DNA from 2 places in the Plantactinospora sp. CNZ320 genome. Region 1 is predicted to be linked to the other one. Evidence: riboswitches for the same ligand, from Rfam matches in the RefSeq annotation. Region 1 holds a riboswitch; the other holds the start of a gene.
The links. Region 1 has a riboswitch for cobalamin ahead of CLT71_RS01805 (CbtB domain-containing protein). Riboswitches for the same ligand answer to the same signal wherever they lie in the genome.
Positions count from the first base shown of each region.

Region 2: another riboswitch for cobalamin. It lies ahead of CLT71_RS02585 (ribonucleoside-diphosphate reductase subunit alpha); the one in region 1 lies ahead of CLT71_RS01805 (CbtB domain-containing protein).

Region 1 is NZ_PJMP01000001.1:447,953-455,002, reverse strand. It holds gene CLT71_RS01825 (rhamnogalacturonan lyase) at 1-1,445, opposite strand, end outside; gene CLT71_RS01820 (NAD(P)-binding domain-containing protein) at 1,620-2,270, opposite strand; gene CLT71_RS01815 (histidine phosphatase family protein) at 2,447-3,064, opposite strand; gene CLT71_RS01810 (CbtA family protein) at 3,061-3,858, opposite strand; gene CLT71_RS01805 (CbtB domain-containing protein) at 3,873-4,076, opposite strand; cobalamin riboswitch at 4,111-4,253, opposite strand; gene CLT71_RS01800 (cobalt-precorrin-6A reductase) at 4,394-5,173, shown strand; gene CLT71_RS01795 (precorrin-2 C(20)-methyltransferase) at 5,161-6,828, opposite strand; gene CLT71_RS01790 (precorrin-8X methylmutase) at 6,825-7,050, opposite strand, start outside.
Region 2 is NZ_PJMP01000001.1:625,470-632,519, reverse strand. It holds gene CLT71_RS02585 (ribonucleoside-diphosphate reductase subunit alpha) at 1-2,325, opposite strand, end outside; cobalamin riboswitch at 2,518-2,749, opposite strand; gene CLT71_RS02580 (NAD(P)H-binding protein) at 3,018-3,833, shown strand; gene CLT71_RS02575 (Lrp/AsnC ligand binding domain-containing protein) at 4,639-5,190, shown strand; partial or broken gene CLT71_RS37750 (diaminopimelate decarboxylase family protein) at 5,387-6,079, shown strand; gene CLT71_RS37745 (hypothetical protein) at 6,086-6,517, shown strand; gene CLT71_RS02565 (condensation domain-containing protein) at 6,884-7,050, shown strand, end outside.

The DNA of each region.
Region 1 (7,050 bases):
TCGGTGCCCTCCCGGCCGTGTGGGCCGTCGTTGAACGGGTTGGTCATCGGCACCCAGCCACTGTCGACGTACCAGTCCTCGCGCAGTCGCCGGCCGTCCCAGCGGTACGCGACCAGGGTGGCCCGGGTGTAGTAGCCCCGGGCGAAGACCGCCGACGGGTGCCGGCCGTCCAGGTAGGCGACTCCGGCGAGGAACCGGTCCACCCGGTTGCCCGGCTCGATCCGGCTCATCGCGTAGTCGCCCCACATCAGCCCGTCGTCGTGCCGGCCGGGCTTGTAGTGGATGGTCTGCAACTCGCGCCCGGTCGCCCCGTCGAAGACGGTCAGGTATTCCGGCCCGTCCACGATGAAGCCCTGGAAGGCCCGCAGCGCGTTGCGGGTGCTGCGCGCCGGGGCGTAGACGTCGAGGAAGTGGTCGACAAGTGCCTCGGCATCGGGGCGGGACAGCGGGTAGGCGTAGGTCGGGGCGATCCCGAACGCCTGCTCCAGGGTCGCCGGCCAGCGCCCGGCGACCACCTCGGGGTGCCGGTGCCAGCCGAGGAAGAGGTCGACGAGCTTCTGCCGGTACTCCTCCGGGGACAGCCGGTAGTCGTCGGTGTGCGCGTACCCGGCCCGGACGTCCTCGCGGGGCATCGTGACGTACCGCTCGGAGACGACCCGGCCGCGCTTGTCGTACCGGGTGACCTTGGTGCCGGGGGCGGTCTTGAGCATCATCTCGGCGCGGTTGTCGCCGTCGAAGTCGTAGACCAGGAACTGCGTGTAGTGCGCCCCGGCCCTGATGTTGACCCCGAGCGAGACCCGGTGCAGCAGGGTGCCGTCGAGTTCGTAGGTGTCGAGGTAGACCTCGCCGGTGTAGCCGACCTGGGATACGTCCTTGGAGTTCGACGGATCCCACTTGACGACGTACTCGTACTGCCCGTCGCCGTCGACGTCGCCGACGCTCAGGTCGTTCGCCGAGTAGGTGTACGTCTCACCGGTCGGGGTGACCCCGTCGGCCGGTTTGCGCAGCGGCAGGTCGCGGTGCCCCTCGGCCCACGGCGTCACGGCCGCGCTCCGGGCACCGGTGCGGCCCCGGGTCAGCGGCGCGACCTGGTAGGCGGCGGTGGCGGTGCCGGCCCGGTCGAGATAGTTGGTGCTGTCGGTGACGGTGCCGATCCGCCGCCCGTCCCGGTAGACGGCGAAGTCGGTCCCGGTCAGGCCGGTACGGCTCCGGCCGGTCGCCTCGGCGCCGAGCAGCCGCCAACTGAGGAACACTCCGTCGCCGGTGGCGACCGCGGCGAGCCCGCGGTCGAGGCGTTCGAGGCGGGGTCCGGAGTCGTGTCCGCCACCCGGCCCGGCCGAGACGGTAGCCGGACTGCCGACCAGCAACACGGTGGTCGAGAGGACCGCGACGGCCGCCCGCGACAGCGGGGAGAACCTCCGGCCTGTCCTGGTTCGAGATCTCATGGGTCTCCAATGTGGGGTGCGACCCGATCCTGGTGGTGGGGTGAGCACGACCGGGCTGAAACGATACAACTCACTGAGAATTCTGGATCCCGGGCAGGCTTGTCAAGGTCGGTGGGCACGAGTTGATCGATCGGTCACCGGGGCACGGCCGGTAGCCCGCGATCCCCGGTCGACCTAGCGCAGCACGCCCCGGACGGCGCGTTCGAACTCGGCGCGGCGCAGCGAGGCGCCGAAAACCGGGCCGCCGGGTTCGAGCAGCCGCCCGGCGACGAGGCTCTCCAGCCGTACGGCGTCGTAGCCGATCCGCTCGACGACCCCGGCCACCAGATCCGTGGCCGCTCCGTCGTCCCCGGCCACCCCGAGCGCGCGCCGGTCCGGGTCACCCACCGGCCGGCGCTCCTCCTCGATCTGGTGGTAACCGGCGTGGTTGAACGTCTTCACCACCGTCGACCGGTCGAGCCGGCGGGCGACGATCTCGCTGCTGCCGTACCGGGGATCCTCGAACAGCTCCTGCACGCCGTCGGTGGGCGGCCAGTAGTTCATGGTGTCCACGACCAGCTTGCCCGCGACCAGTGCGGGGTCGAAGTCCGCGAACCGGTGCAGCGGGATCGCCAGTACCACCAGGTCGGCGTCGCGTACGGCGTCGGCTGCCCACCGCGCCTCGACGCCCGGCACCAGGATCTGGGTGATCAGGGCGATCCTCTCGGGGTCGCCGGAGGCGGCGATCGTCACCCGATGGCCGGCGGCGAGCGCGACCCGGGCGATAGCCGGTCCGACGTGTCCGGCGCCGAGCACGGCGATCCGGGGCAGCGGCGAGCCGTTCATGATCGGGAAGCCCTGACCGCGGGAGTGGCCGGCACCCCACGCTGCGGTCGCATCCCCGGCCCGACGGCGGCGGTGCGGGCGTGCCGACGGAGCAGAGCACGCTGTGTCCGCACGACCCTCCCCCCGTGGTTGACGCGTCAGAAAAATATACCCGGGCAACCGGGCGGTTCCGCCGGTTATCCCGGCTCGGCACCGCCCCGCCCAGCGCCGGGCGGGGCGGTGAGCCGGAGCAGCCAGCCGGGGCCACGCCCGGCCAGCCGGACCACCGCCAGCGGGGCCACCTCCAGCCGCCAGAAGGTGGCGGCCGGCAGCCGCAGCGCCCGGACCAGCGCGGCCCGGACCACCACCGGATGGGTGACGGCGACGATCCGCCCGCCCAGGTCACGCGCGCCGGCCAGCCAGCGGTCGACCCGGTCGAGCAGCGCCTCGACTGACTCGCCGCCGTGCGGGGCCGCCTTCGGGTTGCCGAGCCAGTCCCGCAGCGCCTCGGGCTCCCGGGCGGCGACCTCGGCCAGCGGCAGCCCGGTCCACCGGCCGTAGTCACAGTCGGCGAGCGCGGGCACGGCGGTCGGCCGCAGGCCCAGCGCGTACCCGGTCTGCCGGCCCGCCTCGGCCGGAGTACTGAGGCAGGCGTCGACCCGGCCGAACGGCCCAGGCCGGCCCGGCCCGGTGTCGGCCAGGGCGCGGGCCGCCGCCAGGCCGCCGGCATCGAGGCTGTCGTCGCCGCCGAACACCGCCCGCCGCAGCGCGCTCGTGTGGGCGTGCGCGACCAGGTGCAGACTCGTCGGGCTCACCGGCCGGCCGACGCCCCGGCACCGTCCGGCGTCCCGGCGGACCGTCCCGGCCCACCGTCGCCAGCCTGCCGCCGGTCCCGGCCCCGCCAGCCGAGCAGCACGGCGAAGAGCAGCCCGATCCCGGTCCAGAGCACCACCTGGGTGCCCAGCGAGGCGAGCCGGAACTCCCACAACAGCGCCGCCGGGAAGTCGCCCGGCACCTCCGAATACGACGGCAGCACGGTGTACGCGACCGCCGCGACCAGCAGGAAGCCGCCGACCGCCGCCGAGGCCCGCAGCGCGTACGGGGTGTGCGGGGCGACCGAACGGTGGGCGAGCGCACCTGCCCAGACGGCCACCAGCCCGAGCACCACCAGCAGCAGGTAGCTGCCGGTCCGCTGGTCGATGGTGTCCGGGTTGCCGACCGCCGGAGGGTTCGCCGGATACTTGCCGAACGGCACGACCACCGCCCCGAGCAGTGCCCCGCCGGCCAGCAGCAGCGCCGCCCGGCCGTCGTCGGTGCTGCGCAGTCGACGGCGCAGCAGGACGTACCCGGTGGCGAGCAGGCCGCCCATCGCGGCACCGAACAGCCCGGTGGCCAGGAACAGCCCGGCGCGCTGACCGTCGCGGCCGACGAGTTCCTCGGCGTGGTGGTCGGCCTCGACCCCGGGGGCGGCGTGGGTCGCCGCCTCCTCGATCGCGATCGCGGCATCGATCCGCGGCTCGCCGACGAAATAACCGAAGGTGCCGGCGATCAGACCGGCGACCAGGCCCGCGAGCAGGCCACGCAGCAGTACGGACAGAAACGTCGACACGTCGGTGCGACGATTCAGTGGCAGGGAACGCCGAGCAGGTGCCGACCGTCGTGCATCAACTCGTGCAGGAACATGCCGCTGCGCGAGACAGCCCCCTGGTCGAAGGCGACCAGGTAGACCAGCAGGGCGAGCAGGGCGACCACGGCGAGAGCCGTCCACAGTAGCCGGACGGAAACGACAGGCTGGGCGAGCGGACGGGCCGGAGCAGGGCTGGACATGCGCGTAGAACCTCCTCGGGGATGACGCGTCCCCGTCGACAGGCTGCGACGACCGAGCGTCCTGGCTCGCGGAACCCGACCGGGGTCGGGACCGCTCACAGTGGCGCGACCGCGCCGGACTTTCACCGGCTTCCCTCGTACCGCCGCAGATGGCCAGTCGACCGTAACCGGGCGGTACCCGGCGGTCAACCGGGGCACCGGCCGGCCGGCGGTTCACGGTCGGCCGGTGCGCCGTACCGCCCGCTCCGGGTGTCGGAGGTCACCGCCGCCACACCGTCCGGTTGTGCCGGCCGGGGCCGGCCGATACCGTCGCGCCCGTGACGACCCGGGTGCTGCTGCTCGGCGGCACCGCCGAGGCGCGGGAGCTGGCCGCCGCGCTGGCCGGCCGCCCCGACACCGTGGTGGTCTCCTCACTGGCCGGCCGGGTCGCCGATCCCCGGTTGCCGGTCGGCGAGGTGCGGATCGGCGGGTTCGGTGGCGTGGCCGGACTCACCCGCTGGCTCGTCGAGCACCGGGTCGACGTACTCGTCGACGCCACACACCCGTACGCGGCCCGGATGCGGTCGTCGGCGGTGCGGGCGGCCGAGGCGACCGGGGTACCGTACCTGCGGTTGGGGCGTCCAGGGTGGACGGCCGGTCCCGGGGACCGCTGGCACCGGGTACCCGATCTCGCCGCCGCCGCCGACCTGCTGCCCCGGCTGGGCCGGCGGGCCTTCGTCACCACCGGCCGGCAGGGGCTCGGCGCCTTTCTGCACCTGACCGGCACCTGGCTGCTGGTCCGGGTGGTTGACGAGCCGACCGTCCCGTTGCCGGACAACGTGACCCTGCTCCGCGACCGGGGACCCTACCGGGTGGCGTCGGAGCGGGAACTGTTGACCGGGCACCGGATCGACGTGCTGGTCAGCAAGGACAGCGGTGGGACGTACACGATGGCGAAGCTGACCGCCGCCCGCGAGCTGGGGTTGCCGGTGGTGCTGGTGGACCGGCCGGCGCCGGTCGCCCTGCCGGCGGCGGTCGGCGACGTGGCGGCGGCGCTGGCCTGGTTGGATCGGGTACCGCCCGGAGCCGGCCGGGCGGACGGTGCTCAGCCGGGATAGGTCCGGGGCGTCCAGACCACCGTCGAACCGTCCGCCCGCCGATCGGTCCGGGTGGTGGAGGAACCGACGATCAGCAGGCAGCGCATGTCCACATCGGATGGATCGAGGTCGGCCAGTGGTACCACGGTGACCCGCTCCCCCGGCCGGCCCACGTCCCGGGCGATCACCACCGGCGTGTCGGCGCTCCGGTGCCGCAGCAACACCTTCCGGGCCGCCTCGACCTGCCACCGTCGGCTGGCCGAGGCCGGGTTGTAGAGCGCCAGCACCAGGTCGGCGGCGGCCGCGCCGGCCAACCGCTGCTCGATCACTGCCCACGGCTTCAACCGGTCCGAGAGCGACAGCACCGCGAAGTCGTGGCCGAGCGGGGCACCGATCCGGCTCGCCGCCGCCTGCGCCGCGGTCAACCCGGGCAGCACCCGCACCGGGACGGCGTCGAACCGCTTGTCACCGGTGGCGACCTCCAGCACCGCCGTGGCCATCGCGAAGACTCCCGGGTCGCCGGAGGAGACCACGGCCACCCGGGCACCGGCCAGGGCGAGTTCCAGGGCGTGCCGGGCCCGGTCGATCTCGACCTGGTTGCCGGAGGTGTGCCGGTGCTGTCCGGGGCGGTGCGGCACCCGGTCGACGTACGGGCCGTAGCCGACCAGGTGCTCCGCCTCGCGCAGCGCCTGGCTGGTCTCCGGGGTGAGCCATCGGGTGCCGGCGGGGCCGAGGCCGAGCACTGTCACCTCGCCGGCCGGTGCCCCGCCCCCGGCCGCCACCGCGCCAGCCGAAGCCACCGGTCCGGTCGAAGTCGCCGGTCCGGTCGAAGTCGCCCGTCCGGTCGAAGTCGTGGCATCGGGTGTCGCTGTTGCGGCAGGTGCCGTGCGGACACGAGCCGCCACGGCGTCGCCGGTGGGGCTGGTCAGCACGGCGAGCGAGAAGTACGGCACCCCGTCCGGGTCGACCTCGGCCAGTGGCAGTTCACGGCCGACCGGCGCGGTGGCCCGCTCGACGTACCAGGCGTCGTCCAGCCGCCCGGCATCGGCGAACGCCGCCCGTACCTGCGGAAACGTCCGCCCCAGCTTGAGTACGGCGGCAGCGTCGGTGTCGGCGAGTCGACGGGTCAACTCGTCAGCCGGCAGCGTCCCGGGCAGTACGGTGAGCACCTCGTCCCGCTCGACGAGCGGCCGACCCAGTACGGCGGTCGCGGCGCTGATCGAGGTGACCCCGGGTACCACCTCGGCGGGGAACCGGTGCGCGAGCCGCTCGTGCAGGTACATGTAGGAGCCGTAGAACATCGGATCGCCGGCACAGATCACCACCACGTCCCGCCCGGCGCGCAGGTGCGCGGCGAGCCGCTCCGCGCTGGCGTCGTAGAACTCGGTGATCGCCGCCTCGTAGCCGCCCGGATGGTCGGTGGTCTCGGTGGTGACCGGATAGACGAGCGGCTCGGTCAGCTGGCCGTCCCGGAGGTAGGGCTCGGCTATCGACCGGGCGATGCTGCGGCCGTGCCGGGCCGAGTAGTAGGCGATCACGTCGGCGGCGCCGATCAGCCGGGCCGCCTTCACCGTCACCAGTTCGGGATCGCCCGGCCCGACGCCGACGCCACGCAGCGTGCCGGGCCGCCGGCCGCCGTCGACATCTGGTCCGCCGCCGGGTTCGGACGCGCTCATTCGACCTCGCTCGCGATCGCGTTGACGGCGGCGGCGGTGACGGCGCTGCCGCCGCGCCGGCCGTGCACCACCAGGTAAGGGATGCCGGCGCCGTGCCCGGCCAGCGCCTGCTTCGACTCGGCCGCCCCGATGAACCCCACTGGTACGCCGACGATCGCCGCCGGCCGGGCGGCCCCCTCGTCGATCATCTCCAGCAGCCGGAACAGCGCGGTGGGGGCGTTG
Region 2 (7,050 bases), 180 kb from region 1:
AACCGGCTGCGCCGTCACCGTCGCCTGCTGGATCCGGGTGGCCGGGCGAGACCGGAGGTAGTAGGTCGTCTTCAGTCCGGACTTCCAGGCGTACAGGTACATCGAGCTGAGCCGGCCGATGTCCGGGGCGGCCATGAAGAGGTTCAGTGACTGGGACTGGTCGACGTAGGGCGCCCGGGCGGCAGCCAGGTCGATCAGCGCCCGCTGCGGCAGCTCCCAGGCGGTACGGAACACCTCGCGCAGCCGCGCCGGCAACTCCTCGATGCCCTGCACCGAGCCGTCCGCCCGCTTGATCGCGGCCCGGATCCGCTCCGTCCACAGCCCACGTGCCTTCAGCTCCGCCACCAGAGCCGTGTTCACCTGGAGGAACTCCCCGCTCAGCGTCTCCCGTTTGAACAGGTTGGAGACCTGCGGCTCGATGCACTCGTAACAGCCGGCGATCGAGGCGATGGTGGCCGTCGGGGCGATCGCGACCAGCAGCGAGTTGCGCAGCCCGTACGCCGAGATCCGCTCGCGCAGTGCGGCCCAGCGGCCGGTCTGGCTGCCGGTCACCCCCCACAGGTCGGGTTGGAGCTGCCCGGCCGCCGCCCGGGTCTGCGGGTACGCCGGATGGGCGCCGAACCGCTCGGCCAGCCCGGCCGAGGTCTCCAGCGCGGTCAGGTAGATCTCCTCGGCGATCCGGGTGGAGAGTTCCTTCGCCTCGGGCGAGTCGAACGGCAGCCGCAGCGCGAAGAAGACGTCCTGCAACCCCATCACCCCGAGCCCGACCGGCCGCCAGCGGGGATTGCTCGCCGCCGCCTCCCGGCTCGGGTAGTAGTTGATGTCGATCACCCGGTCCAGGAAGGTCACCGCGGTCCGGACGGTCTCGCGCAGCCGTACCCAGTCGATCCGGTCCAAGGCAGCGGGTGCACCGCCCGGGGCGGCCGGGTCGGCGACCAGGTGCGCGGCCAGGTTGACCGAGCCCAGGTTGCAGACGGCGGTCTCGGTGTCGCCGGAGACCTCGATGATCTCCGTGCAGAGATTGGAGAGGTGCACCACGTTGCCCGGCTCGGCGGTCTGGTTGCAGAGCCGGTTCGAGGTGTCCTTGAAGGTCATCCACCCGTTGCCGGTCTGGGCCAGCGTGCGCATCATCCGGCCGTAGAGGTCACGGGCCCGGACCTGGCGGACGTGCCGGCCCTGCTCTTCGGCGGCTCGGTACGCCGCGTCGAACTCCGCGCCCCACAGATCCGGCAACTCCGGCACCTCGTCCGGGTCGAAGAGCGACCAGACCTCGTCCGCCTCGACCCGCCGCATGAACTCGTCCGGGATCCAGTTGGCCAGGTTCAGGTTGTGGGTCCGCCGGGCCTCCTCGCCGGTGTTGTCCCGCAGTTGCAGGAACTCCTCGACATCCGGGTGCCACGGTTCGAGATAGACGCAGGCCGCGCCCTTGCGCCGGCCACCCTGGTTGACCGCCGCCACCGACGAGTCGAGGGTACGCAGGAACGGGACGATCCCGTTGGAGGTGCCGTTGGTGCCCCGGATCAGCGCGCCCCGGGAGCGGACCCGGGACCAGGCGATGCCGATCCCACCGGCGAACTTGGACAGCCGCGCCACCTGGGCGTAGCGGTCGTAGATCGAGTCGAGTTCGTCGCGGGGCGAGTCGACCAGATAGCAGGAGGACATCTGGGTGTGCCGGGTGCCGGAGTTGAACAGCGTCGGTGAGCTGGGCAGATAGGCGAGCGACGCCATCAGCCGGTAGAAGCCGACCGCCTCGTCCGGGGTACGGGACAGTCCACATGCGACCCGGAGCAGCCAGTACTGCGGGGTCTCCAGGACCAGCCGGTCCACCGGGTGCCGCAGCAGGTACCGGTCGTAGACGGTACGCAGCCCGAAGTACTCGAAGCGTCGGTCGGCGGCCGGGTCGACGGCCTCGTCCAACTCGTCGGCGTACGTCCGGACGAACTCGGCCGTCTCGTCGCCGATCAGGCCGTGCCGGTGCCCGAGCCGGATCGACCCGCTGAACGAGTCGACGCCCTGTCCCCGGACCTCCTGTTCGAGGTACCCGGCGAGCAGTCGGGCGGCCAGCCGGGAGTACTGCGGCTCCTCGCCGATCAACTCGGCGGCGGTCTGCACGCAGAGCCGGTGCAGCTCGGCCGCGCCGGCCCCCTCGGCCAGGCTGTTGACCACCCGGGTCGCCAGCCGTACCGGGTCGACGTCGGGGAGGTCGTCGGCCTGGCGGCGCACCGCGCGGGCGATCGTGCCGACGTCGGCCGGTCCGGTCGTGCCACCACCACCCGCTCCCGGCGGGCTGGCGGGCCAGTCGGGGCGGTAGCCGGTCCGTCGCACCGTCGACCGCTCGCCGTCGTCGTCCTGTGCCGCCGACCCGTCCGGCGTGGCCTCGGTGACTGTCACAACTCTCTCCTCGCGCACTCGACTCCTCCGGTCCGGAGGAAGCCGCGCGGGGACGCCGACGGGCACGCGTCGACGTGCGTCGGTGGCGTCGGCCGTCCCGCGCGGCCTCGGACCGCCGCGTACGGGCTCGTACACGGCGCGCTGGCAGGTCTTCGGACTCGTGGACGGGCCACGGGCGTACCCGGGTTCGCCTACTGGCCGTCGCTTCCCAGGCGGACCGGCTGTCGGGCCGGGCAACCCAGTGCGTGATGACGGCTGTCGTTTCCACTCACCGCTGCGGGGCAGTTCCGGACTCCTACCGGATTCCCTCTTGCCTCGACCGCCGGGCGGCGGCCGAACCAGCTGCGATCAACACCATATATAGGGATGGCCCGAAAGTCATACCCCAATATGTCGTGTCGGCGTGTCGGCGTGTCGGCATCCTCACCCTCGGGCGGGCGCGTTCACGCCGGAGCGGCGGCACGGTCGAGGTCACAACGGACACTCCTCGCCCGTCCTTCCTGGCGACGCCACCGTGCCCGGGCCACCGACCCGGTGGAGTCCGGCTCCGGCCGACGAGACACGAAGCCGGCGAGACAGAGAGACGAAGCCGGCGAGACACCAGAGCGACGAGACACGGAGAGACCATGCACATCCTGATAACCGGGGCGACCGGGCGGCTCGGCCGCGCACTCACCCCGGAACTGGCCCGGGCCGGGCACACCGTACGGGCCGCCAGCCGGACTCCGGCGCCGACCGGGGTACCCACTCCGGACCGGCCGGTGCCCGACGGTGGCGCGGTGCACCGGATCCGGCTCGACCTGGCCACCGGGGACGGGCTCCCGGCGGCGGTCGACGGCGTCGACGTCGTCGTGCACGCGGCATCCGCGCCCTATCAGCGCGGCTACACCCGTCAGGTCGACGTGACCGGCACCCGCCGGCTGGTCGAGGCCGCAGACCGGGCCGGGGTACGGCACCTGGTGTACATCTCGATCGTCGGCGTCGACCGGGTGCCCTGGCCGTACTTCCGGATCAAGGTCGAGGCCGAGTCGCTGGTCGCGGCCGGCCCGGTGCCGTGGACGGTGCTCCGGGTCACCCAGTTCCACGAGTTCCTGGCCGAGGCGTTGAGTCGGCTGGCCCGGCTGCCGGTGCTGCCCATCGACCCGGCGATCCCCGCACAACCGGTCGACGTCGCCGATGTCGCCGTGCACCTGCGGTCGCGGGTGACCGCCGCGCCAGCCGGGGCGATCGAGGAGTTCGGCGGACCGGCGGTACTCGACGCCGACACCCTCGCCCGGGAGTGGCTGGCGGCGCGACAGATCCGGCGTCGGCTCGTCCGGCTACCGGTGCCAGGTCGGCTCGGCCGCGCCTTCCGGTCGGGTGGGATGGTCTCCCCGGCCGGGGACCGGGGCCGGATCACCTGGTCGGAGTACCTCGCCGCCTCGCCGGAACAGGAACGCTAGGGTGCCCGACCGGACCGTACGACAGCCGGTGCCGAGCAGGGCCGTGCAGCCGAACACGAGCGCGTACCACCAGACGTCGCCGTGCACTGTGCTCAACTCGCCGTACCGGTTGGCCAGGAAGCCGGTGAAGACCAGCACCGACAGGAGTGAGACCGAGAGTACGGCCCGTGGGTCCGCGACGAGCGCCGCGTACCCGGCCACGACCGCGGCGGGTATCACCAGCCGGGCGGCGACGGCGTCGGGCGGGAACAGCGCGGCGGAGAGCACCGCGGCGAGCACCAGCGCCACGCTGCCCGCCGCGACGCTGATCCCGGTCGGTGTTCCGGCCGGCCGGTCGTCCGGGCCGGTGCGGGTTTCGACGATCATCACACTCCTCGCTGCGCCAGGGCCGGAGGTTCGGGTGCGGTCCGGCTGACGGTTCCGGCCGGACCGGGTACGGCGAGCCGGTACCCCTGTCCCGATCCCGCCGGTTGAATAGCAACGCCGCTACTGGTCGGAGTGGGCCGCCGTTGACGTTTTCGCTACGACGCCGGCCGGTTTCCGCACGCCGGATTGGCGCCACCGGCACCGTCGCGAACGGTCGCCGGGACGGTGGCGCACCCGGGGGCGGCGGCTTACCCGGGGCGATGGGCGTACCCGGGGGCGGTGGCCTGCGGCGGGCCGGGCCGGACCCGGGCGGTGGCCTGCGGCGGGCCGGGCCGGGCCGGACCCGGGCGTATGCGCGGCGTGCGGAAACCGGGCGGGGTCGTATGCGGCGCGTCAACGGCCCTGGCGGTACCTCGTGCCGCGCGCGACGGTCGGTGCCGTGACAACTGACGAAGCCGGGTCGCCGCACGCGATCCACGCCCTGGTCCTCGTCCGGCTGCCCGGCCCCGACCCGGCACCCTTCCGGCGCTTCCTGGCCGCCGAACCGGAGATCGACGCCGCCTGGCACGTCGTCGGCGACATCGACCTGGTGGTCAAGGTCGCCTGCCCGAGCCTGCCCGAACTGGATCGGCTGATCACCGCGATGCGTACCCGGGGTGGGGCGGCGGCCACCGTCACCCACCTGGTGGTCGGCGTGGTCGCCCTCTCCCCCGTGGCCTCGGCGACGACCGGCCCGACGACGACGGACCCCGGGACGACCGACCCGGAGGCAAGCGATCCTGGGAGGGCGACCGACCCCGGGACGACCGATCCGGACGCAAGCAGTCCTGGGACGGCGACCGACCTCGGGCGGACCGATCCGGGGACGCCGGCGGTCGGGGACGACCGGCCCCGGCAGGCACTCCCGCCGACCGAACACGGTTGGCAGCCGTCGCCGAGCCGTACCCGGCAGGCCGGGCGCCGTACCGTCGGGGCGGGGGCGGCCCGATGACCCTGTCGGACATCATCCCGTCGCTGCGTTCCTCACTGCGCGTCCCGTTGACCGAGGTCTGGCCGATGACCGCCGCTTGGGCGGACCACGGTGACCTCCGGGTGGGCGGGGTGTCGATGACCTCGGTGGCGACCGACCATGGCACCCCGAGCTACGTACTCGACGAGGCGGACGTGCGGCAGGCTGCCGGGACTACCTCGCGGCGTTCGGCGAGGGCGGCGTCGCGTACACCGGGAAGGCCCTGCTCAGCCGGGGCGTCGCCCGTTGGCTCGCCGAGGAGGGGCTGCGGCTCTACGTCGGTTCCGCGGGTGAACTGCGCGTCGCGCTGGCCGCCGGGTTCCCCGCCGACCGGATCGTGATGTACGGCAGCGCGAAGACCCCCGAGGACCTCGACGCCGCGTACGCCGGCCGGGTCGGCACGATCGTGGTCGAGTCGCTCGGCGAGATCACCCGGCTCGCCGCGACCGCTCCGCCCGGCCAGCGCGTGCTGCTCCGGGTGCTCGTCGGCCCCGGATCGGCCGACGGTGCGGACTGCCGGTTCGGGCTGCGGATCGACTCCGGCGAGGCGGCCGGGGCGGTGGCCCGGATCGTCGCCCAGCCCCGGCTGCGGCTGGTGGGGGTGGACTGCTCGGTCGGCCATCAGGTCAGCCGGTTCAGCGTCTACGAACGCGAGGTACGTGCCGTGCTGGAGTTCCTCGCCGGTGTGCGTACCCGGTACGGCGTCGTGGCGACCGAGTTCAACCTCGGTGGCGGGCACGCTGTCGCCTACTCCGGCGGTGATCCCGGCCTCGCCCTCGCCGCGTTCGCCAACCGGATCCGGGCGGTACTCCGGCTGGCCGCCGAACGGCACGAGCTGCCCACGCCGGCCCTGACGGTCTCCCCCGGCCGGGCGATCGTGTCCCGGGCCGGGATCACCGTCTACCACGTGGTGTCGGTCAACCGGGGTACGGACGGCCGGCCTCTGGTCGCGGTCGACGGCGGGATGACCGACTGCCCGCCCGGCGCGCTCTGCGGCGGGCGGCACAGTGCGGTGCTGTTCGGGCGTACCACCTGCGCCGCCCCGGTGCGGGCCACGGTGGTCGGCCGGCACAACGACAGCGAGGATGTCGTCGTGCCCGGGTTGACCCTGCCGTCGGACGTCCGGCCGGGCGACCTGCTGGCGGTGGCGGGGTCCGGGGCGTACCACCACTCGCGGGCGTCCAACTATCACCTGGTCGGTCGCCCGCCGCTGCTGGCGGTGCGGGACGGACGGCTGCGCACCCTGGTACGCCGGGAGTCCCCGGCCGACCTGCTGCTGCGCGACGTGGACGAGTCCGGAGCGGACTGACGGCGCGTCGGCAGGCACATCTCGCATAGTGGACAGCCGACCTGCCCTGCTGGCAGCAGCGTTCCGCAGATCGGAATGACGAGCGTGACATTTCACAACTAAATCGGACAGTTCTGTTCCAGTGCGTGGCGGGGAGACAGCGCCGCGCCACCCCTGGTAACGTCGGCGACACTCGCCGTCGAATCATGGATCTCCATGTTTGCGTCCGGCGTCGCCCTCGTACCGGCAGGTGCGCGAACAGGGAGTTGTCACTGCCCAGATGAGCCGCTCAGTTCTTCTCGCGTCACGGGCGCCCGCCGCGCCGGACCCGACGGTGGTCGCGCACGGGTCTGCGGCCACATCCGCTCGTCCTCAGGAGGTGACGGGATGACCAGTTCGGTCGACCTGCGGGGCGGCTACCCTCTGTCGCCGGTCCAGCGTGCCCTCCTGCACCCGGCCTCGGACGAGGCGGATCCGGCCCGCGACCTCCAGCAGGTACGCCTCGTCATCCGTGGCCGGCTGCGGGTCGCCGAGTTCCAGCAGGCCTGGGACCG